Linked DNA regions of Formosa sp. Hel1_33_131. The protein of the gene in region 1 interacts with the protein of each later gene in a pairwise test. Links are inferred from orthologs where the notes say so. Each region holds a gene or a part of one and is shown in the gene's direction. Other genes may lie near its edges. The genes, in order: FORMB_RS03040, FORMB_RS07225 and dnaE.

The links.
Region 2: the proteins of FORMB_RS03040 (region 1) and FORMB_RS07225 interact in binary tests that used the Escherichia coli proteins (3 or more experiments, as listed by UniProt). The link is inferred for Formosa sp. Hel1_33_131 from one-to-one orthologs.
Region 3: the proteins of FORMB_RS03040 (region 1) and dnaE interact in binary tests that used the Escherichia coli proteins (3 or more experiments, as listed by UniProt). The link is inferred for Formosa sp. Hel1_33_131 from one-to-one orthologs.

What each region holds. Positions count from the first base shown.
Region 1 is NZ_CP017260.1:683,573-690,747, forward strand. What follows is about bases 2,321-5,132. They hold FORMB_RS03040 (pyridoxal phosphate-dependent aminotransferase), read left to right. Parts: upstream 2,321-3,038; coding sequence 3,039-4,226; downstream 4,227-5,132. Other genes in these bases: FORMB_RS03035 (fatty acid desaturase family protein), read left to right, coding at 2,321-3,028; FORMB_RS03045 (TrkH family potassium uptake protein), read right to left, coding at 4,394-5,132. Also shown: FORMB_RS03025 (DUF6029 family protein), read left to right, coding at 1-1,172; 16S rRNA (guanine(527)-N(7))-methyltransferase RsmG, read right to left, coding at 1,175-1,804; more of FORMB_RS03035, read left to right, coding at 1,928-2,320; more of FORMB_RS03045, read right to left, coding at 5,133-5,890; Trk system potassium transporter TrkA, read right to left, coding at 5,900-7,175. UniProt on the Escherichia coli protein: Shows aminotransferase activity with methionine and histidine as substrates, and to a lesser extent also with phenylalanine.
Region 2 is NZ_CP017260.1:1,592,961-1,600,206, forward strand. The notes cover bases 1,526-4,408. They hold FORMB_RS07225 (cytochrome c oxidase subunit I), read left to right. Parts: upstream 1,526-2,011; coding sequence 2,012-3,805; downstream 3,806-4,408. Other genes in these bases: FORMB_RS07220 (cytochrome c oxidase subunit II), read left to right, coding at 1,526-1,983; ruvB (Holliday junction branch migration DNA helicase RuvB), read left to right, coding at 3,879-4,408. Also shown: FORMB_RS07215 (quinol:cytochrome C oxidoreductase), read left to right, coding at 1-884; more of FORMB_RS07220, read left to right, coding at 913-1,525; more of ruvB, read left to right, coding at 4,409-4,901; tRNA epoxyqueuosine(34) reductase QueG, read left to right, coding at 5,450-6,373; ggt (gamma-glutamyltransferase), read left to right, coding at 6,429-7,246. UniProt on the Escherichia coli protein: Cytochrome bo(3) ubiquinol oxidase is the terminal enzyme in the aerobic respiratory chain of E.coli that predominates when cells are grown at high aeration.
Region 3 is NZ_CP017260.1:2,043,462-2,052,794, forward strand. Bases 1,915-6,884 are described here. They hold dnaE (DNA polymerase III subunit alpha), read left to right. Parts: upstream 1,915-2,298; coding sequence 2,299-6,684; downstream 6,685-6,884. Other genes in these bases: trxA (thioredoxin), read left to right, coding at 6,809-6,884. In the rest of the region: FORMB_RS09440 (class I SAM-dependent methyltransferase), read right to left, coding at 1-130; FORMB_RS09445 (ATP-binding protein), read right to left, coding at 403-1,572; more of trxA, read left to right, coding at 6,885-7,126; FORMB_RS09460 (DUF58 domain-containing protein), read left to right, coding at 7,193-8,122; FORMB_RS09470 (Fic family protein), read left to right, coding at 8,672-9,333. UniProt on the Escherichia coli protein: DNA polymerase III is a complex, multichain enzyme responsible for most of the replicative synthesis in bacteria. This DNA polymerase also exhibits 3' to 5' exonuclease activity. The alpha chain is the DNA polymerase catalytic subunit.

The sequences.
Region 1 (7,175 bases):
TAAGTTATGTAGGAAAACAAGAACGCTATAATAAAGAGAGTCTTATTGGAGGTTCTCAACCCACAATTGAGATACCCGAACTTGTGAATGCATTTGGAGCGTATCTAGATTTAGAATACAAAAATTTATACTCCAACTTTGAATATATATATAAAAGTAAAGATGCGCGTCTTAATAACGTGATTCCAAATATAGTATCATTTTCAGAAGAAGCCTTATTTGATGGGAATGCAATTACATGGAATGCTGGCTATTCTCAAAAAGGTTTTGGAATTGGTTATACCTTTAGACGACTTGAAAATATGCGCTTCTTTTCCGAGAGAAGTGCTCTAAATCTTAACAACAATCCAACAACTCAGCTGAGTATGAACTACTTACCTGCATTGACCAAACAACATGATTATACACTTGCAAACATCTATATATATCAAGCCCAACCAGGGTTAGTTATTGAAAATTATGGCACTCCATTAATCAAATCTGGGGAAATTGGACATTCCGTAGATGTGTTTTATAAAATAAAAAAAGGAACTCTTTTAGGAGGTAAATACGGTACAAAACTGAATGTAAATTGGTCTTATTGGGCAAATCTCACAACGAGTTATTCCGATCCTTCTGGAACACTTTATTTTACTGGAGATGATTTAACTTATGAAACAGAACTATTGAATTTTGATGACAAGCTGTATTCAGAAATCAATGCAGAAATACGCAAGAAATGGTCTCCAAAATTAAAATCCATTTTCACCTATATAAACCTCAATTACAACAAAGGGTTTTTAGAATCTAAAGGAGCTGATGATTTTGTAAATGCTTGGATTGGAATTGCAGAAAGCACCTATAAATTTCAAGGAGGTAAATCCGTTCGATTGGAGTTACAACACCTTTCTACAAACGATGATGCCCGAAACTGGGCAGGAGGCACAATAGAGTATTTTTTTAATTCAAAGTTTGGAATCTATTTAAATGATTCTTATAACTATGAGGAGAGTAAGATTACCGAAAACACTGAAATTCATTTCTTTAATTTTGGAGGAAGTTTCACGAAAGGCTCCACCCGTGTGGGGATCAACTACGGACGGCAACGAGGGGGATTACTTTGCGTAGGTGGTGTCTGTAGACCGGTTAGTAAAAACACAGGGGTAACTCTTAATTTTGTGACTACTTTTTAATCTTAACCTTTATACTTAAGTGGGAGATGCACTATTTTTTTAGTTTCAAAAAAATCTTCTTCAAAATAAGCATTTAAATCGTAGAGTGTGGCTTTGGCATAGAGCTTAAGCTCTTCGGTTAAATCGCCACCTTTAAGATACAGAATACCATTCTTAATAGGGTGTACACTTTTTTTGGCAACTCTATTTTTGATCCAGCCTACAAAATCAGGCATGGTGGTGACGGCACGGCTAATGATAAAATCATACTGCCCTTGAATCGATTCGGCACGGGCATGAGTGGTGTAGATATTTTCAAGACCTAAACTTTCTGCAACGCCATTTACCACCTTTAACTTTTTATTGATACTGTCCACCAAATGAAATTTAACATCTGGGAACAAGATTGCCAATGGTACTCCAGGAAATCCACCACCGGTACCAATGTCTAAAATTTTAGTGCCCGCTTTGAACTGGATTAACTTAGCAATCGATAGAGAATGAAGGACATGACGCAGATACAAGGCTTCAATATCTTTCCTTGAGATAACATTAATTTGTGAATTCCAATCTTCATAAAGCCCTTGCAATGCTTCAAACTGCTTGAGTTGAATATCGGAGAGATTGGGGAAATATTTCTGAATTAAAAGCATGACTTGGTATATTTTCAGCAAAAATAGCCATTAATCTGTTAAATATTGTAAAACCTCACGTTCTAAACTTTTTTATTATTTATATTTGAAAAATATTTTCATCAGAGACAACAAATACAACTCATGACAAAATCAACAATCACATTTTCAAGAACAGATTCTGCTAAGTTTTTTAAGACTTTGAACAGTAGAGTCAATAATTATTTTAAAGAAAATAAAATTAATCGCTCAGGCAATTGGAAACTTTGGATTAAAACGATCGTTATGTTTTCGATTTTTTTAGTGCCTTATTTTTTGATACTTACAATCGATATGCCGGGATGGTTACAAATCTTGTTTACGGTTGTGATGGGCGTTGGCATGGCTGGCGTTGGCATGAATGTGATGCATGATGGGAATCATGGTTCGTTTTCAAATAAATCATGGATTAACAACATTATGGGAGGTAGTATTTATATCCTTGCAGGAAATGTTTACAATTGGAAAGTGCAACACAATGTACTGCACCATACTTATACCAACATTCCTGGACATGACGAAGATTTAGATGCGGGTCGTGTACTGCGATTTACCAAAAGCACCGAGTGGAAACGCCACCATAAATTTCAACATATTTACTCTGTTTTGCTCTACGGTTTATTAACCATCAACTGGGCAATCACCACTGATTTTTTACAGATGAAACGCTATATGAAACGCAAACTTTCTTATGGTAAATTTCCAAACCCATTCTTAAACTGGAGTACCTTAGTGGTTTCTAAAGTGATTTATTTAAGTTTATGGATTGTACTTCCAATGCTGATTTTAGACATGGCTTGGTACAAGGTTTTATTAGGATTCTTCGTCATGCATTACACGGCTGGACTGATTCTTAGTATGGTTTTCCAACTGGCACATATTATGGACGAGGCAGAAATGCCAATGCCAGAAACGAATGGTACAATGAAAAACACTTGGGCGATTCATCAGCTAAAAACGACAGTGAATTTTTCACCAAAAAACAAATTGGTAAACTGGTTTACAGGCGGATTAAATCACCAAGTTGAGCACCATATTTTTCCAAATATCTCACATGTTCATTATGGTAAAATCGCTGAAATTGTAAAGAAAACAGCAAAAGAATTTAATTTACCCTACAACGAGTTTGAAACAACTAGAAAAGCAATCATAGCTCATTTTAAATATTTAAAAGAAATGGGTGTAAAACCCGTATTACAAGCATAATAGAATCACAATGAACCAATTACTTTCTGAAAGAATTTTAAACATGGCCACGTCTGCGACCCTAGCGATGGCGGCCAAAGCAAGAGAACTAAAAGCCGAAGGCAAAGACATTATAGGATTAAGTTTGGGAGAACCCGACTTTAATACGCCAGAATTCATTAAAGACGCTGCCAAAACAGCGATTGATGAAGACTATAACTCCTACACGCCTGTAGATGGATATGCGGAATTGAAGCAAGCCATTATCACCAAGTTCAAGCGTGACAATAATATTAGTTACCAACCTTCTCAAATCGTGGTTTCAACGGGGGCAAAACAATGTTTGGCCAATGTAGCATTGGTCATGCTCAACGAAGGAGACGAGGTGATTTTACCCTGCCCTTACTGGGTAAGCTATGCGGATATCGTGAAATTATCCGATGGGGTGCCCGTAGAAGTTGTAACCTCTATTGAGAACGACTTTAAAATGACACCTCAACAATTAGAAGCTGCCATTACGCCAAAAACAAAAATGATTTGGTTTAGTTCCCCTTGCAATCCTAGTGGATCTGTTTACAGCAAATCTGAATTGCGAGCACTGGCAGATGTGTTGAAAAATTATCCAAATATTTACATCGTTTCAGATGAAATATATGAGCATATCAATTTTGTTGGAGGCCATGCAAGTATGGCTGAATTTGAAGATATGTACGACAGAACTATTACCATTAACGGGGTTTCAAAAGCCTTTGCAATGACGGGATGGCGTATTGGATTTCTTGGAGCTCCAGAAGCAATTGCACGTGCGTGTAACAAAATGCAAGGACAAATTACAAGTGGTGCCAATTGTATTGCACAACGTGCCGTAATTACGGCCTTAGAAGCATCGCCTACGAAAGTTCAGTATATGATTGACGAATTTAAAGTACGTCGTGATTTAATTCTTGGATTATTAAAAGATATTGATGGGTTTACATGCAACACACCAGAAGGTGCTTTTTATGTATTTCCAGATGTAACTGCCTTTTTTGGTAAAACATTTAATGGTACGCTTATTAAAAATGCCACTGACTTTTCATTGTATTTATTAGAAGCTGCCTTGGTTGCGACCGTCACAGGAGATGCATTTGGAAACCCAAACTGTATCCGTATTTCGTATGCTGCGTCTCAAGATCAAATTATTGAAGCGGTCAATCGTATTAAAAAAGCAGTGAGCTAAATTTATTATTGAGTTAAGGATTAAATCGCTGCTATTTTATTGTTGATATACTAATTTGGACATTACCTTTTTTACTGACCTAGCCATACCGTGATCCGATACGTCCATCATCGTTACCTATTGTATAGATTCTGAATCAAGTTCAGAATGACAAGGTGGTGTTAGTTTTATCTGTTTCTCCAGAAGAAAGGGGTGAATAGAATAAGGACTGTAAATAATTCCAATCGACCTATAAGCATTAAGAAAGCAGCCCACCATTTTCCAGCAGCAGGCATTTCAAAAAAGTTATGAGATGGGCCAAACTCTCCGAGAGCGGGTCCAACGTTCCCTAAACTGGAGGCAGCAACACCAATAGCGGATTGAAAGTCGAGACCCAAAAGCGCAAACCCTAAAGATCCCACAATAAAGGATAACATATAGAGTATAAAAAACCCAAGCACATTAAACACGATTTCTCCTGAAACAGATTTGTTATTGTAGCGAACAGGCAAAATTGCACTTGGATGCAGAGAGCGTTTAAACTCTAAAAAACCATTTTTCAGAAGAATAAGGTGTCGAACTAATTTTACCCCCCCAGAAGTACTTCCGGCGGAACCTCCTAAAAACATCAAACCAAAGAAGAATACAAGCAAAAACGGTGCCCATAAGGTGTAATCTGCTGTTACAAATCCCGTAGTGGTGACAATCGCTACCACTTGAAAAAGTGCGTGTCTAAAAGAGCCTTCACCAATGCCCCAAACCATGGGATGGTCGAATACTGAAGTGCTATCTAAGAAAGAATTGTAATAAATAATTCCACCAACAATTAGTGTGAAAATTACTATAAATTTAAAATATAATTTGAATTCTTCGTCCCTTACAACTTTGCTTACATTTCCTTTGAATGCGAAATAACTCAGCACGAAATTGGTTCCCGCCAAAAACATGAATAGGATAATGATATACTGTATCATCGGCGAATCATTCCAATACGCCATACTTGCATTTTTGGTTGAAAACCCTCCTGTAGAGAGCGTACTCATAGAATGGTTAAGCGCATCAAAAAAGGACATGCCTGCTAGCGACAGAAACAAGGTTTCGGCGGCTGTATATCCAAAATAAATAAGCCACAATCGTTTGGCAGTATCCGTGATTCTAGGGTGCAATTTATCGGCACTCGGCCCAGGAGCTTCTGCTGCAAAAAGCTGCATCCCTCCGATTCCTAAAAGTGGTAAAATTGCAATGGCTAATACAATAATTCCCATCCCCCCGATCCAATGGGTTAAACTTCTCCAGAACAACACGCCTTTTGGAAGTGATTCTATATCATTTAATATGGTAGAACCCGTAGTGGTATACCCCGAAATCGTTTCGAAAATAGCATTTGTGAAATCTGGAATTGCGCCTGTAAACAGGTATGGAAGTGTTCCGGACAAGGTCATCACAATCCATCCGAAAGCGACTACCAAATACCCCTCACGTTTGTTCATTTCTTTGGTGTGATTCTTAGTACAAAGCATGGATAATACTCCAAACAGCAACACAGAAATACCTGCTAGAAATAAATTAAAAGTTGCACCATCTTTGTAACAAAAACTTAAGAGCGCTGCTAACAACATAAAGCCACCATTGAACAATAACAAGAGTCCAAAGAAGTGAAATATAATTTTATAATTGAGTTTCATCAGTGCAGGTTAATAAAAGTAACTCTCTATTTTTTTAATAGACTGAGGCAAGCAACAGACCACAACGCGGTCGCCAGAAACGATTTTGAAATCTCCTAAGGCGATAAACCCTTCTTCATTTCGGATCACGCCACCAATAATAGCGGATAAAGGAAATTCGATTTCTTTAATATATTTATCACATATTTTTGACGTTGGATTCACAACAAATTCGAGCAGCTCGGCTTCCATATTGCTCAATTTGGTCATCGCAACCACTTCGCCCCGACGGATATATCTAAAAATACTATTCGCTGCAAGGAGTTTTTTATTAATCAAGGTATCGACTCCAATAGAGTGCGAAAGCTCATAATAGTCCATATTCTCAACCAATGCAATGGTTTTTTTGATGCCCTTAGATTTGGCAACCAAACACGACATGATATTGGTCTCAGAATTTCCAGTCACGGAAATAAAAGCATCCATATCTTTAATGTTTTCTTCCTCTAAAAGCGCAACATTGCGTCCATCGCCATTAATCACTAAGGTATTTGGAAGCTGTTCCGCCAAATCAAAAGCCCTGTCTTTTAGTTTTTCAACGAGTTTAATATTGAAATTTTTAGAGAGATCACAAGCCGTTTTAAAGCCAATCTTACCCCCTCCTAAAATCATTATATCTTTAATTTCTGTTTTTTTCTTTCCTGTCAGTTTACACAACTCTTCATCTCCTCCTTTTGAGGTGATAAAAACAACACGATCTCCATCCTTAAAAACAGTATCTCCTCTAGGAATAATAGTTGAATGAGATCCAAATCGCTGAATGGCGATGGGTATAAAATGGATATCTGAAAGCAATTGTGCTGCAACCTTAACTGATTTATTTATGATTTTGGCATCTTTTGAAAGAGACAACCCAAGCATGGTCAAAGCCCCTTTTTCAAACTCATAGGTGTCATTAAACACAGACTGACTTAACAATAACTCAATTTCAGCAGCTGCGAGAGATTCAGGAGAAATAAGCTCGTCAATACCAAATTTGGTAAAACCAACCTCATCCTTATGGTTTATAAATTCTGGATTCGAAATTCGTGCAATGGTCCGTTTGGCACCCAACTGTTTTGCCAATACACAAGCTGTGATATTAGACGTTTCGGAAGAAGTTACGGATATAAATAAATCTGAATTTAGAATTCGAGCATCTTTCAATACAGAAATTGAAGTTGCATCGCCTTTAATTACTTTTATATCCAAATGAGTGTCTGCATAAGCGAGACTGTCTTTATTCAGATCTATAAGCGTGATTTCT
Region 2 (7,246 bases), 910 kb from region 1 along the record:
TATGGGCAGATCATCACATCTTTATATGGATGGATCCAGAAGTCGTTGCACATGACGCACTGATTCAAGCAAAAGCAGGTTGGTTAGATAAAACATGGTTTGCAGTAAGAGGATTGATCTTTATCACAGGATGGAGTTTATACCGTTATTTCTCACGTAAATTCTCACTAGCACAAGATCAAGCAGATATAAATGACAACAGTTTCTTTAAAAAGAACTTTAGAATTTCAGCAGCATTCTTAGTATTTTACATCTACACAGAATCCATGATGTCTTGGGATTGGATCATGAGTGTTGACCCACACTGGTTCAGTACCTTATTTGGATGGTATGTATTTGCAAGTATGTTTGTCAGTGGAATCACAGTAATTGCATTGATTACAATTTATCTAAAATCTAAAGGATTGATGGAGTTTGTAAACGACAGTCATTTACATGATTTGGCAAAATTTATGTTTGCGATTAGTGTGTTCTGGACCTATTTATGGTTCTCACAATTCATGCTTATCTGGTATGCAAACATTCCTGAAGAGGTCACCTATTTTGTAACCCGTATTGAAGACTACAACTTACCATTCTTTGGAATGATTATATTAAACTTTATTTTCCCATTCCTAGTACTCATGAACAGCGATTACAAGCGTGTGCCATGGTTTATAGTAATGGCAGGTATTGTGATTTTATTCGGTCATTATATAGATATTTTCAATATGATTATGCCGGCAACAGTAGGAGACCGATGGTTTATTGGGGTTCCTGAAATTAGTGCCATAGTATTGTTCTTAGGATTATTCTTATTCATTGTTTTTTATGCGCTTTCAAAAGCACCATTATTAGCAAAAGGAAATCCTTTTATCAAGGAAAGCGAACACTTTCATTATTAATTAAAATTTAAAAAGACAACATATAACGATGACTGGCTTATTAACAATATTAATTTTATTAGGGATCACAATTGCAATTTGGCAAATGGTCAAAATCTTTGATTTAGCACAAGTAAATAAAGATATAACTCAAGTTGCAAACGACGGTGACAACAAAACGCAAGGATACCTTATGTTGGGCTTTTTAGGCTTTATATACGGAATCACAATTGTGTCATTTGTACTTTGGGGCGATTTACCATTAACCTCTAATTCGGCATCTGAACACGGCCCTGAAATTGACCGATTAATGATCATTTCGATGGCAGTGATTTTTGTCGTGCAAACGATTACACAGTTTTTATTACACTACTTCGCTTTTAAATATAAAGGTGAAAAAGGACGTAAAGCATTATTTTATGCAGACAATGACAAGCTAGAGTTTCTCTGGACTATCATCCCTGTCATTGTATTAGCAGGACTTATCATGTATGGGTTGTTCACATGGACAGACATCATGTATGTTGACGAAGACGAGGATCCATTGGTCATTGAGTTATACGCTCAACAATTCAACTGGAAAGCACGCTATGCTGGTGAAGACAATGTTTTAGGAAAAGCCAATGTGCGACTCATTAATCTTGACAACGCCAATATTTTAGGTTTAGATGAAGCAGATCCAAATGCGCAAGACGATGTCATTACCACTGAATTGCACCTTCCTGTAGGCGTACCAGTATTATTCAAAATGCGTTCACAAGATGTGTTACACTCCGCCTATATGCCTCACTTTAGAGCACAAATGAATTGTGTTCCTGGAATGATTACACAGTTTGCATTCACTCCAACCGTAACCACGGAAGAAATGCGATTGAATCCTGACATCTATGAAAAAGTAAGAAACATCAATAAAATCAGAGTTAATAAAAGTAAAAAACTACAAGCAAAAGGCGAAGAACCTTTAGATAGCTATGAGTTTGACTACCTATTACTTTGTAATAAAATATGTGGAAAATCACACTATAACATGCAAATGAAAATCATTGTAGAATCGGAAGAAGACTACAAGGCATGGTTACAAGAGCAAAAATTATTCAAGAACTCCCTAGTTCAAAATTAAAAAATTAAAGAAATAACAACATAAGATTATGTCAGCACAGGTAGATACTCACGCACACCAAGACGATCACGGACATCATCCCAAAGAAACTTTTATAACAAAGTATATCTTTTGTCAAGATCACAAGATGATCGCTAAACAGTATTTGATTACGGGGCTTATTATGGGTATTATTGGGGTATTAATGTCTCTTTTAATGCGTATGCAAATCGCATGGCCTACAGAGCCAAATGTAATTTTTGAAGCTCTTTTAGGCAAATGGGCACCAGGAGGTGTGATGGATGCAGATATCTATCTAGCCTTAGTCACCATTCATGGAACCATCATGGTATTCTTTGTATTAACGGCTGGCTTGAGTGGAACCTTTAGTAACTTATTAATTCCTTTGCAAATTGGAGCACGAGATATGGCCTCTGGATTTCTTAATATGATTTCTTACTGGTTATTCTTTTTGTCTAGTGTGATTATGGTTGCTTCCTTTTTTGTAGAAGCAGGGCCCGCAGCAGCAGGTTGGACAATTTACCCTCCATTAAGCGCATTGCCTATGGCACAAGGTGGATCAGGTGCAGGAATGACTTTGTGGTTAGTATCCATGGCAATCTTTATCGCCTCCTCTTTATTAGGATCTTTAAATTACATCGTAACTGTTTTAAACCTCAGAACAAAAGGAATGTCAATGACAAGATTACCATTAACTATATGGACGTTTTTCATCACCGCTGTCATTGGTGTGGTATCGTTTCCAGTCCTATTATCGGCAGCATTGTTGTTAATTATGGACCGTAGTTTTGGAACCTCTTTCTTCTTATCGGATATATTTATTCAAGGAGAAGTATTACACTACCAAGGTGGATCTCCTGTATTATTTGAACACTTATTCTGGTTCTTAGGACATCCTGAAGTATATATAGTTATTCTACCGGCTATGGGCTTAGTATCAGAAATACTAGCAACCAATTCGCGTAAACCAATTTTTGGATACCGTGCCATGATAGCCTCTGTTTTGGCGATTGCATTTTTGTCAACCATTGTATGGGGACACCATATGTTTATTTCAGGAATGAATCCATTTTTAGGATCGGTATTTACATTCACCACTCTATTAATAGCCATTCCATCCGCAGTAAAAGCCTTTAATTGGATTACCACCCTTTGGAAAGGAAATATACAACTGAACCCAGCAATGCTGTTTTCTATTGGATTTGTTTCAACCTTCATTACAGGAGGACTTACCGGAATTATTCTTGGAGACAGTGCTTTAGATATCAATGTGCATGATACGTATTTTGTAGTGGCACACTTCCATTTAGTAATGGGAATATCAGCACTCTACGGATTGTTTGCAGGAGTTTACCATTGGTTCCCAAAAATGTTTGGACGTATGCTTAACAAAAACTTAGGATACATTCACTTCTGGGTCACGGCTATTTGTGCTTATGGCGTATTTTTCCCAATGCACTTTATTGGGATGGCAGGATTGCCAAGACGTTATTACACCAACAGTAACTTCCCATTATTTGATGACACTTCAAATGTTCAAATACTAATTACCGTATTTGCACTTATCGGAGGAGCGTTTCAATTGGTCTTTATATGGAACTTCTTTCACAGCATATTCTTCGGTAAAAAAGCAGAACAGAATCCTTGGAGGTCTAACACATTAGAGTGGACAACACCTGTAGAGCATATCCACGGAAACTGGCCAGGAGAGATTCCTCATGTACACCGTTGGTCTTATGACTACAGCAAACCAGGTCACGACGACGACTTTGTACCACAAAACGTCCCTTTAAAAGAAGGCGAAGAAGAGCTGCAACACTAAATGCTCATAACTTAATAGTATATTTAAAAGCCTTTCTTAAAACAAGAAAGGCTTTTTCTTTATATTTGTGTATATGAATGAAAACCTTAACCCTAACGACGATCACTTCACACCAGAAGAACAAGACATAGAAAAGGTGTTAAGACCCCTTTCATTCGATGACTTTGCGGGACAAGATCAAGTCCTTGAAAATCTTCAGATATTTGTAGAAGCCGCCGTAGAACGCGACGAAGCCTTGGATCATACCTTGTTTCATGGCCCTCCAGGACTTGGAAAAACCACCCTTGCACACATACTCGCCAATGAACTTGGCGTAGGCATTAAAGTCACTTCAGGTCCTGTACTGGATAAGCCCGGAGACTTGGCAGGATTGCTCACCAACCTTGAAGAACGGGATGTCTTATTCATTGATGAAATTCACCGTTTGAGTCCTATTGTAGAGGAATATTTATACTCCGCAATGGAAGATTATAAAATTGACATAATGATTGAATCTGGGCCCAATGCCCGAACGGTTCAAATCAACTTAAACCCATTTACATTAGTCGGTGCAACCACCAGATCAGGACTGTTAACCGCACCCATGCGTGCCCGATTTGGAATCAGTAGCCGTTTACAATATTATACAACAGAACTACTTTCAACCATCCTCGAAAGAAGTGCTGAAATACTAAAAGTTCCCATCAGTTTTGAGTCCGCAGTAGAAATTGCGGGACGAAGTCGAGGAACCCCTCGTATTGCAAACGCCTTATTACGTCGTGTAAGAGATTTTGCACAAATCAAAGGCAACGGAAAAATCGACATTGAAATCGCCAAATTCGGATTGAAAGCCCTGAATGTAGATGCGCATGGGCTTGATGAAATGGACAATAAAATTTTGACCACTATTATTGATAAATTCAAAGGCGGGCCCGTTGGTGTCACCACCATCGCAACCGCAGTGAGTGAAAGTCCAGAAACAATCGAAGAAGTTTACGAACCTTTTTTGATTCAACAAGGATTTATCATGCGAACACCCAGAGGTCGTGAAGTCACCGATCTTGCATACAAACATTTAGGACGCATTAAAGGCGATATTCAAGGAGGACTGTTTTAGGTTGATTTCATAATAATGTCAGGCTGAGCGCAGTCGAAGCCCATAAAAGTTTTTATCATGTATTTTTATTACGTATACATTCTTAAATGCTCTGACGAATCGTATTATACAGGAGTAACAAACAATTTAGAGAAAAGGTTTAAACAGCATCAGTTTGGATTTAACAAAGGTTCATATACCTACAATAGACGACCATTGACGTTAGAGTTTCATCAAGAATTTAATGATGTTTTACAAGCGATTTATTTTGAAAAGAAAATTAAAGGATGGACAAGGTTGAAAAAAACTTGCCTTAATAAATGGAGATTTTGATATGTTACAAATCCTTTCAGAATGTAGGAATGCAACGCATTATAAATATAAAGACTAGTAATTTTGCACTTCGACTGTGCTCAGTGTGACATCTAAATAAATTTAATAAAAGAATTAGTTAGTTTAGTACTTCGACTGCGCTCAGTGTGACAACCAAATGAATTTAACATGAATTACTTAATTTAGCACTTCAACCGCTCCTGCCTACCGATAGGTAGGCTCAGTGTGACAACCAAATGAATTTAAAAAACCACTATTCAAGTTTAATAAAAGCAGAAGCCAAACGCCTCGGTTTTTTGTCTTGTGGTATGAGTAAGGCGGGTTTTTTAGAAGAAGAAGCCCCGCGTTTGGAGTCGTGGCTCAAAAAAAACAGCCATGGTAAAATGCAGTACATGGAAAACCATTTTGACAAACGCCTTGATCCCACGTTGTTAGTAGAGGATTCCAAGAGTGTTGTCTCTCTTATATATAATTATTTCCCTGAAGAAACCCAACACGATCCAGAAGCCCCAAAAATTAGTAAATATGCCTATGGCAGGGACTATCACTTTGTCATAAAAGACAAACTCAAACAACTTTTAGAATTTATAAAAGAAGAAATAGGCGAAGTTCACGGGCGTGCATTTGTGGACTCCGCACCAATTTTGGAAAAAGCTTGGGCGAAGAAAGCAGGGCTAGGATGGATTGGAAAACACAGCAATTTACTAACGCAACAAGTGGGGTCTTTCTATTTTATTGCAGAGCTTATTATTGATTTAGAATTAGATTATGATAGCCCTGTGACTGACCACTGTGGCACATGCACAGCTTGTATAGATGCCTGCCCAACAGAAGCTATTTCTCCAGAACATGGAGTCGATGGTAGCAAGTGTATTTCCTACTTCACCATTGAGCTCAAAGAACAAATTCCGTCAGAAATGAAAGGTCAATTTGACAACTGGATGTTTGGATGTGATATATGCCAAGATGTATGCCCATGGAATCGGTTTTCAAAAGAACACTCTGAACCCTTATTCAATCCAAAACCAGAATTGTTGTCCATGACCAAACAAGATTGGGAAGAAATTACCCAAGACACCTTCTCTAAAGTATTTCAACATTCAGCAGTAAAACGCACAAAGTTTTCAGGGTTAAAAAGAAATATCGAATTTTTAAAATAATTTTCTTTAATTTTATAAAACCTATATTACATCCATGGACCGTACAAAAAAAATCATGAAAAAAGCCCTCATACTACTCGTCACGTCCACTCTATGCATTCAGTGTAACACAAAAGGTGAAACGCCCCAAGTTGACAAACCCCATGGTCTTATTGCAGAAAAAGCCATGGTAGTTTCCGCTAGAGAAGAAGCTTCCAAAATTGGAGTCGAAATTATGAAGCAAGGCGGTAATGCTTTTGATGCCATGATTGCGACCGATTTAGCATTGTTAGTGTCATATCCCGTAGCAGGTAATATTGGTGGCGGTGGTTTTATGGTTTTTAGAATGAATGACGGCACGACGGGTAGCTTAGATTTTAGAGAAAAAGCACCTTTAGCAGCCACAAAAAACATGTACCTTGATTCAGATGGAAATGTAAATTCGGATGCAAGTAAAATAGGCGCACTTGCCGTGGGAGTCCCCGGAACGATTGCAGGCTTATTTGAAGTGCATCAAAAATTCGGGTCACTCCCTTTTGAAAAATTGATAGAACCCGCCATTCAGTTGGCTCTTAACGGAGTTGTTGTGACAGAAAAACAAGCCAAACAATTAAACCGTTTTAAGTCCAAATTCAGGGAGGCGAACAAAAGAACGATTCTTTTAGACAAGGATTGGAAAACGGGTGATACGATTAGATACCCAAAGTTAGCCGAAACATTAAAGCGCATTAAAGCCAATGGGAGGAACGAATTTTATAAAGGGGAAACCGCTAATATTATAGTAGATCAGGTTCAAGAACTGGGCGGTATTATGACCAAAGAAGATTTAGCCAGTTATGAAGTCAAATGGAGAGACCCAATCACATTTATGTACAAAGGGCATAAAATTATTTC
Region 3 (9,333 bases), 1.4 Mb from region 1 along the record:
ATTTATAGTATTTCTTAATTATTGAATCATCAATTTTTTGTTTTTTAAAGGAATTCAAATTAAAAACGTTTTTAATGCTAATTAAATCGTTTAATAAATTATCTTCTTTCTGAAAATGTTTGTTATCCATATAGCTTGTCTGTTTGTATGTGTGGTAACGCCGTGCTATACGCAGTGACGTTCTGGTTTTTGAATTTATGCATCTTTGATGCGATTAATTAAAAAGACAAAAAATAGTATCAAATTACGTTGTAGCGACTTGATATGCACTGTTTTGTTCGATACTACCTCAAGGTAATAAATAGCTATTTACCTAACTCCTACAACGACCGCTATTTGGTAGAGCGCGGCGATGAAGCGTAGCTTGTGTTAACTCCTGGCATTCTCATAAGCTTTGTTCTTTTAGTAATTTAATCCAAATGCCCATAGAGGAATTACGTTTAAGTACCCAAATTCAATATCATCCTTTACTACAAATGATTTTCCATCTTTCTCAATTTGTTTTTGGTGTTTGTTTTTACCTCCAACTTCAAACGTATAATTATCAATGGAAAAATCAGCTTTTTTTGAAGAAATCACATCATTTTTAAGTCGCATTTGATTAAAGAAAAAGGTTTCTCGTAAATTTCCTGCATTTGATTTTTCTCCAGCCAAATTAAAAATGATATTAGTATTATCTAAATAAACTTTATCAACTTTTCCCAATCCACGAATACCACTTGTGTCATTTCTCAACTGCCCTATAAGTCCCGCCTTTTCCATATAAGAGAAATAATCGTCTAAAGAATTTCTACTTACATTAATGATTTTTGAAATCTTGGAAAAATTAGGTTTAAATGGTACACTTTCAGCAATAATAGAAAGCAATTGTTTTAGCTTACGACTTGTTCCAACATTAAGGTTTGCATATTGTGGAATATCTGTTTCTAAGGTTTGTACAATGATTTGTCCTAAACGTAAATTCATCTCACTTTCATTTCCAAAAGGATAGTATCCATTTAGTAGATAGTCATTAAATAATGGTAGCGGGTGTTTAATGTTTTCAAGTTTCACTTCGTTATTGATTATTTGTTCTAACGAATAAACTCCTATTTCGTAATTATGAAAATAGTTTAAATATTCCCGAAATGAGAGACCTTGTAATTTGTAAATTAAAGCACGGCGACTTAAGTCTGCTGAACCTTTTAGTATATCAAGAACCGACGAGCCTGTAAATACAACCTTTAAAGTAGGATATGAATCATAAATATTTTTTAATTCACGCGACCAATCATTGTATTTGTGTATTTCATCGATGAATAAATACTCACCTGCATTTTTATAGAAGTCATCAGCCAATTCAGTAAGTTTATTTTCACTGAAATACATGTCATCTGCAGATACATACAATGCTTTTTTATTGTCTAAATTTTCTTTGATATATTGAAGAATCATGGTCGTTTTACCAACTCCACGAGGACCAATAATTCCGACCATACGACTATCCCAAGAAATTTTCTCGTACAGATAACGTTTAAAATCTGTGGTTGTATTTTGTAAAAGTGTTTCAAATTTCTGATAAAGTATTCTCATGGCTTCGCAAGTTATAGTTCACAAAGATACAAAATGCACATCGAAATCAACAATTATTTTAATTAATGCTCAAACAGAAGTGCAATTAATTGTTTTTTTACTTGGATTGTCAATGACAAGAAAATAATAAACGTCAAACTTATTAGTGTGGTATATTTTCCTTTTGAACTATTTTTAGCACCAAAAAAATGAGCCACTTTCTTTAGAACTTCCCCGTGATGTTTTCAGCCTTTTTTAGTTTATCCCCGCGCTATACGCAGTGACGTTCTGGATTTTGAATTTATGCGGTCTTATTAGTATATTTTTCATTCAACTTTCACTAATTTTAAACCTGTACTTTCCTGCAAACTGCCCACAGCTTCGCTAGTGAGAGTCCCATTTAAAAATAAAGAGACTCTACAAAGAGGTGCAATTGTCAGTGGCCCCTCATCTTACTTTTGGTCAAATGGCTTTTATGAAGATTCAGATTTGGGGACTAAAATCAGTTAAACCTATAAAATAAATATCAAACACCCAAAAAAACATCAAATTTTAACATAAATAATTGATTGTGTTCAATTTATGTTTTAAATCATGAAACAAGAGTGAATTATGTTACAATATTTTATCGTCTTTATGTTCACAATAAGCCTGTATGAATTTGTTCATAATTATTAGTTGGTAGGGCCACACAAACCCCTAAATAGTTTTATATTTAGGATTCCGTTTATAGCTTATAACACACCTATGTATTTAATTTTTGATACCGAAACTACCGGCTTGCCAAAGCGTTGGAATGCGCCCATTAACGACGTTGATAATTGGCCTCGCTGCATCCAGATTGCATGGCAATTGCATGACGACCTCGGAAACTGTATCGAGCATCAAGATTATTTAATACGCCCCGACGGCTTCAATATCCCTTACGATGCCGAAAAAATTCACGGCATCTCCACAGAATTAGCAACCGAGCAAGGTTTGGCACTTTCCGAAGTGTTGGAATTATTCAATGTCGCACTCTCCAAAACCACCTTTGTGGTAGGTCAAAATTTAGGTTTTGATTTGAACATTATGGGCTGTGAGTTTCACCGACTGCAAGTTGCATCGCCTTTGAGTGAGCTGCCCGTTTTAGATACTTGTACCGAAAAAACCGCGTCCATGTGTCAGATTCCTGGCGGACGCGGAGGGAAGTTCAAATTGCCAACGCTGACGGAATTGCACCAGTTTTTATTTCATAAACCCTTTGGAGAGGCGCACAATGCCACCGCTGATGTAGAAGCCACTACCCGTTGTTTTTTAGAATTGATTCGACGTAAAGAATTTACGATTGACAAGCTGCAAGCAACCAACGATTATTACGAGCGCTTTCAGTTAGAAAATCCAGAGGAGATCACTCCGATTGGTTTAAAACATGTCAACCTCAAACAAGAATCCGCTAAAATTGCGGCGCGAATCCAACAAGAAAAAGAGTCGGTAACTCCTCAAAAAATTACGACGGAAGTTCCGGAAATCCTCAACGATGCGGAAGTGGTACATTTGCATAACCATTCTCAGTTTTCAGTCTTACAATCGACCATCAGTATCAAGAATTTAGTTGCCGCAGCATCGGATAATGAGATGCCAGCCGTCGCCCTTACCGATCATGGAAACATGATGGGAGCCTTTCATTTTGTCAAAGAAATAGGCAACTATAACAGAGACATTCGCGAAAAAAATAAACTTGCCTTAGAAGCTAATGAACCTGCGGATGCACAAGAAATTAAAGGAATTGTAGGCTGTGAATTTTTCGTCTGTGAAGACCATACCAACAAATCTCAAAAAGACAATGGCTACCAAGTCGTCTTTTTAGCAAAAACCAAAAAAGGCTATCACAACTTAGTAAAAATGTCGTCCAAGGCCTATACCGATGGTTTTTATTATTTACCAAGAATTGACCGAACTATCGTCGAAACCTACAAAGAAGATTTAATTGTTCTGACGGGAAACTTATACGGCGAAGTGCCATCCAAAATATTAAATGTTGGCGAGCGTCAAGCCGAAGAAGCCCTCTTGTGGTGGAAAGAGAAATTTGGAGCGGATTTGTATGTGGAGCTCATGCGCCACAAACAAGAAGATGAAGACCGTGTCAATCCTGTTTTGATCAGTCTCGCCCAAAAACATGCCATCAAATTAGTAGCAACCAATAACACCTATTACATCAATCAAGAAGATGCCAATGCGCATGATATTTTGTTGTGTGTAAAAGATGGCGAAAAGCAAGCCACCCCCATAGGTCGTGGTCGTGGATACCGTTATGGATTGCCAAATCAAGAGTATTATTTCAAATCTTCGGAGGAAATGAAGTCACTTTTTAAAGATGTTCCCGAGGCGATTGTGAACATTCAAGAAGTGGTCGATAAAATTGAACCTTATGAATTGGCACGGGATGTTTTACTACCGAAGTTCGACATTCCTCAAGAATTCGTCAATCCAGCGGATGCTGTGGATGGCAGTAACTTTGGTGAAAATGCGTATTTAAGACATTTGACTTATATAGGGGCCGAAAAACGCTATGGAGAACTCACAGATGACATAAAAGAACGTCTTGATTTTGAGTTAAAAACCATTGAAAACACCGGCTATCCAGGGTATTTTCTAATTGTAGAAGATTTTATTCGGGTGGCACGTTCCATGGATGTATCGGTAGGACCCGGCCGTGGATCGGCAGCAGGTTCTGTGGTTGCCTATTGCCTTTGGATCACCAATATTGACCCCATCAAATACGATTTACTTTTTGAGCGTTTCTTAAATCCAGATCGTGTGAGCATGCCCGATATCGATATTGATTTTGACGATGAAGGCCGTGGTCGCGTCATGGATTATGTCATCCAAAAATATGGATCGAGTCAAGTGGCTCAAATTATTACGTATGGTACGATGGCTGCCAAATCGTCTATTAGAGATACCGCTCGAGTATTGGATTTACCATTAGGAGATGCCGATCGTATTGCGAAGTTGATTCCCAATATGGCGAAGCTGCACAAAATTTTTAACACCCCTGAAAAGGAGTTGAAAGCGAAATTCAGATCCGAAGATATGGAGCTGATCAATCAGTTGCTCAATTTGTCCGATGGCGACGACTTGGAAGCTGAAACGATCAATCAGGCGCAAGTGTTGGAAGGTTCGCTTAGAAATACAGGAATTCATGCTTGTGGGGTGATTATTACGCCCGGAGATATTACCAATTACGTACCCATTGCCACCGCCAAAGATTCCGATCTTTACGTGACCCAGTTTGACAACTCCGTGGTAGAAGATGCAGGACTGTTAAAAATGGATTTCTTAGGCTTAAAAACCTTAACACTTATAAAAGACACTGTTAAAATTGTCAAAGCAAAACACGACATCACACTGGATCCCGATCATTTTCCGTTGGATGACGAATTGACTTATGAATTATTCCAACGCGGGGAGACTGTCGGTGTATTTCAGTATGAATCTCCGGGAATGCAAAAGCACATGCGAGACTTGAAACCCACTGTTTTTGCAGATTTAATTGCAATGAATGCCTTGTATCGACCGGGTCCAATTGAATACATTCCTAGTTTTATTCGTCGGAAACAAGGCGATGAAGAGATTAGCTATGACCTTCCAGAAATGGAAGAATACCTGAAAGAAACTTATGGGATTACGGTGTACCAAGAGCAAGTAATGCTTTTGTCGCAAAAGCTAGCTGACTTCACAAAGGGTGAAGCCGATGTCTTGCGTAAAGCCATGGGTAAAAAGCAAATTTCGGTACTCGATAAAATGAAACCGAAGTTTATCAACCAAGCTGCCGCCAAAGGGATGGCTGCCGATAAATTAGAGAAAATTTGGACGGATTGGGAAAAATTTGCCAGTTATGCCTTTAATAAATCTCACTCCACTTGTTATGCGTGGATTGCCTATCAAACGGCGTACTTAAAAGCGCATTACCCTGCGGAATACATGGCAGCGGTCTTGTCCAATAATATGAACGATATCAAGCAAGTGACCTTCTTTATGGAAGAATGTAAACGTATGAAATTAAATGTATTGGGGCCGGATGTCAATGAGAGTTATTATAAATTTTCAGTAAATCAAGACAATGCAGTACGTTTTGGAATGGGTGCCATAAAAGGCGTGGGTCATGGAGCAGTAAAAACCATTGTGGAAGAACGTAAAAATGAAGGGCCGTACAAGTCTATTTTTGATTTGGCAAAACGCATCGATTTAAGAGCAGCCAATAAAAAAGCATTTGAAAACTTAGCCAATGCTGGCGGATTTGATTGTTTTCCAAACACCCATCGAGCACAGTATTTTCAGGACGAAGGAGATGGAGTGACCTTCTTAGAAAAAACCATTAAATATGCCAATCGCTATCAAGAAAATAAAAACTCGGCGCAAGTCAGTTTGTTTGGAGAATCGAGCGATGTTCAGATAGAAGAACCCGAAATTCCGCCTTGTGAAACATGGGGAACGATGGAAAAACTCGCCCGAGAAAAAGAAGTCGTAGGAATTTATATTTCTGGACATCCTTTGGATGATTTTAAACTCGAAATGCAAAATTTCTGTAATGGCGATATTTCTGTGTTTCGTGACATGCCAACTTTTATAAATAAAGAAATTTCTTTTGGAGGTGTGGTGACCGATGTGCAGCACCGTGTGAGCAAACAAGGAAAAGGCTGGGGCACGTTTGTCATAGAAGATTATATGAACACCCACGAATTTCGAATCTTTGGGGAAGAGTATTTGAAATTTAAACACTTTTTGATGCATAATAATTTTGTGTTTGTGCGCGCCTTAATTAAAGAAGGTTGGACCAATCGGGATACGGGGGCTAAGGGCGATCCGCGCTTGCAATTCAATAGTTTTCAGCTGCTTCATGACATCATGGAGTCCTATGCTAAAAAACTATCCATCCAATTAAATATAAAAGAAATCTCCGAAGAAAAAATTCAAAGCATTAAAGAACTTCTACAAATGCACTCGGGAAATCACAACCTGAAATTTGTAGTTTATGACGATGAGGAGGAGTTGAAATTAGAAATGAGCAGTCGCTTACAAAAAATTAAAATATCGCAAGAATTGTTGGAAGAATTGAAAGCGCAAGAGGTGTTTTATAAATTAAATTAAGGGTTTATAGCAATCTACAATCCAATCATAAGTAAAACAAATCGTGCCCCGCTGTGATTTAGTTATATTTTTAATTAATTTTGTGACTCAGTAATTAATAACTATCATTTAAAATAATAATATTATGGCATTAGAAATCACAGACGCGAATTTTGAAGAAACAGTTTTAAAAAGTACAAAACCTGTCTTGGTTGATTTTTGGGCAGCATGGTGCGGTCCTTGTCGAATGGTAGGGCCTATCATCGAAGAAATCAGTACAGAATATGGCGACAAAGCTGTTGTAGGAAAAGTAGATGTCGATGCAAACCAAGAATTTGCAGCTAAATATGGCGTGCGAAATATTCCAACGGTGTTGGTATTTCAAAACGGTGAAGTTGTAGGGCGTCAAGTAGGGGTTTCTCCAAAAAACGTTTATACTGAAGCGATTGATGCCTTGTTGTAAAACATCTTTTAAAAAGAATATTAAAAAGGTTTGTCTTATTGGCAAACCTTTTTTAGTTTAGAGCCTATGGATATTCAAAAGGAATTACAAGAAGCCTCCGGGTTTTTAAACTTTGATTTATTAGCTAAATCCATTGTAGAGGGCTTTATTTCTGGCATGCATAAAAGTCCTTTTCATGGGTTTTCGGCGGAATTTGCCGAGCATAAAATTTACAACAATGGCGAAAGTACGCGCCATATCGATTGGAAGTTGTTTGCCAAAACCGACAAACTGTACACCAAACGCTATGACGAAGAAACCAACTTGCGTTGTCATTTGATTGTCGATAATAGCAGCTCTATGCATTATCCGAAATGCAATCAACCCTCCATCAACCAATTAAATAAAGTTAGTTTTTCAGCTTTGGCGGCTGCGGCGATGATGCAGCTTCTAAAAAAACAACGCGATGCGGTGGGTCTGAGCGTCTATTCAGATGCCATTGACTACTACGCCCCAGAAAAAGGGAGTGAACGCCACCATCAAATGCTTATGGACCGTTTAAACACCACGGTGAGTAGCCCTCAAAAGGAAGTAGGCACCAAAACATACGAGGTCTTGCATGAAATTGCTGAAAAGCTTCACCGCCGTTCCTTGATTTTTTTGTTTACAGATATGTTTCAGTCTGATCAGGAGCAGGAACAACTGTTTGAAGCGCTGCGTCATTTAAAATATAACAAGCACGAATTGGTGTTATTTCATGTTTATGACAAAGCCACGGAGTATAATTTTAAATTTGACAATGCACCCAAGCGCTTTGTGGATGTGGAAACTGGCGGGTCTGTGGATTTGTATCCAGAATCAGTTCAAGCCAATTACGAGGCTGCTATAGCGTCCTATTTCAAGGACTTACGTTTGAAGTGTGGGCAGTATAAAATCAATTATGTAGGGGTCGATATTCAAGAAGGATTCGACAAAATCCTGACCACGTATATGGTGGAGCGACAGAAATTTATTTAATTTTCATTTTAGTTGAAAATAAAGTCAAAAATAGTTGTGTAATGAAAAATGCAGTGTATATTTGCAACCGCAATAACGCAACGGTTTGGTAGTTCAGTTGGTTAGAATACCTGCCTGTCACGCAGGGGGTCGCGGGTTCGAGTCCCGTCCAGACCGCTAAGTATCTTTCAAAAGATGCATATAGTAAATAAGACGTTGTGTTGTGATAATCAAATGATTATCCGTGGTTTGTGACAAACCAGTGAGAAGCTTTCCTGAAAATGGAGGGCTTTTTTTATTTTGTACAGTCTTTGTACAGTGAAATAATGTCTATTTCCATTTTACAATCTTCGAAGTAGTATGCTTATATTATAGATGAATTTTAGTCTATTGAGAGATCCTCTCCGTGAAATTTAGCATTATTTATATTGGGTTTACAACGATATATTATATATTTGCACTAATTAATAATAATCACACAGCGTTAATTAATAACTATAACACAACATCAAATAATAATAATCACACAACAGTAATTAATAATATTGTCACGAATTTAATTTAAAAAAAATGGCAACTCCAGGAGAGAAATTAGCAAAATCATTAGAAAAACTAAAGGCGATACAAGATCGAGGTTTGATTGCGATAAAAGCATCTGATTTAACCAGAGGACATAGAGAGCGGTTGGTTAAAAATGGATTTATTCGAGAGGTCATTAAAGGGTGGTATCTTGTAGCTCCTCATGATACACAAAAAGGAGATACGACTTTCTGGTACTCTTCTTTTTGGGGGTTTTGTTCAAGATATTTAGAAGATCGTTATGGGGATGATTACTGTGTGTCAGCGGAACAATCTCTTTTGCTTCATGCCGGAAATAACGCTGTCCCAACACAACTAATCATACGCTCCTCAAAAGGAAATAATTCACCCACTTCTTTATTATTTGGCACCTCTTTATTTGTCATGAAATCGCCTTTACCAAATATTGCTGAAATAGAAGAAAAGCACGGTATTAGAATTGTGAACCTGCCATCATCTATAGTACATTCTACACCTTCAATATTTACCAGACAAGCGATAGAAGTGCGAACAGCATTACTAATGATTAAAGATGCTTCTGAACTATTAACTATTCTACTTGATGGGGGACATTCTACTATTGCAGGCAGATTGGTTGGTGCTTATAGAAATATAGGACATGAAAAGATTGCGGACACTATTTTAAAAACCAT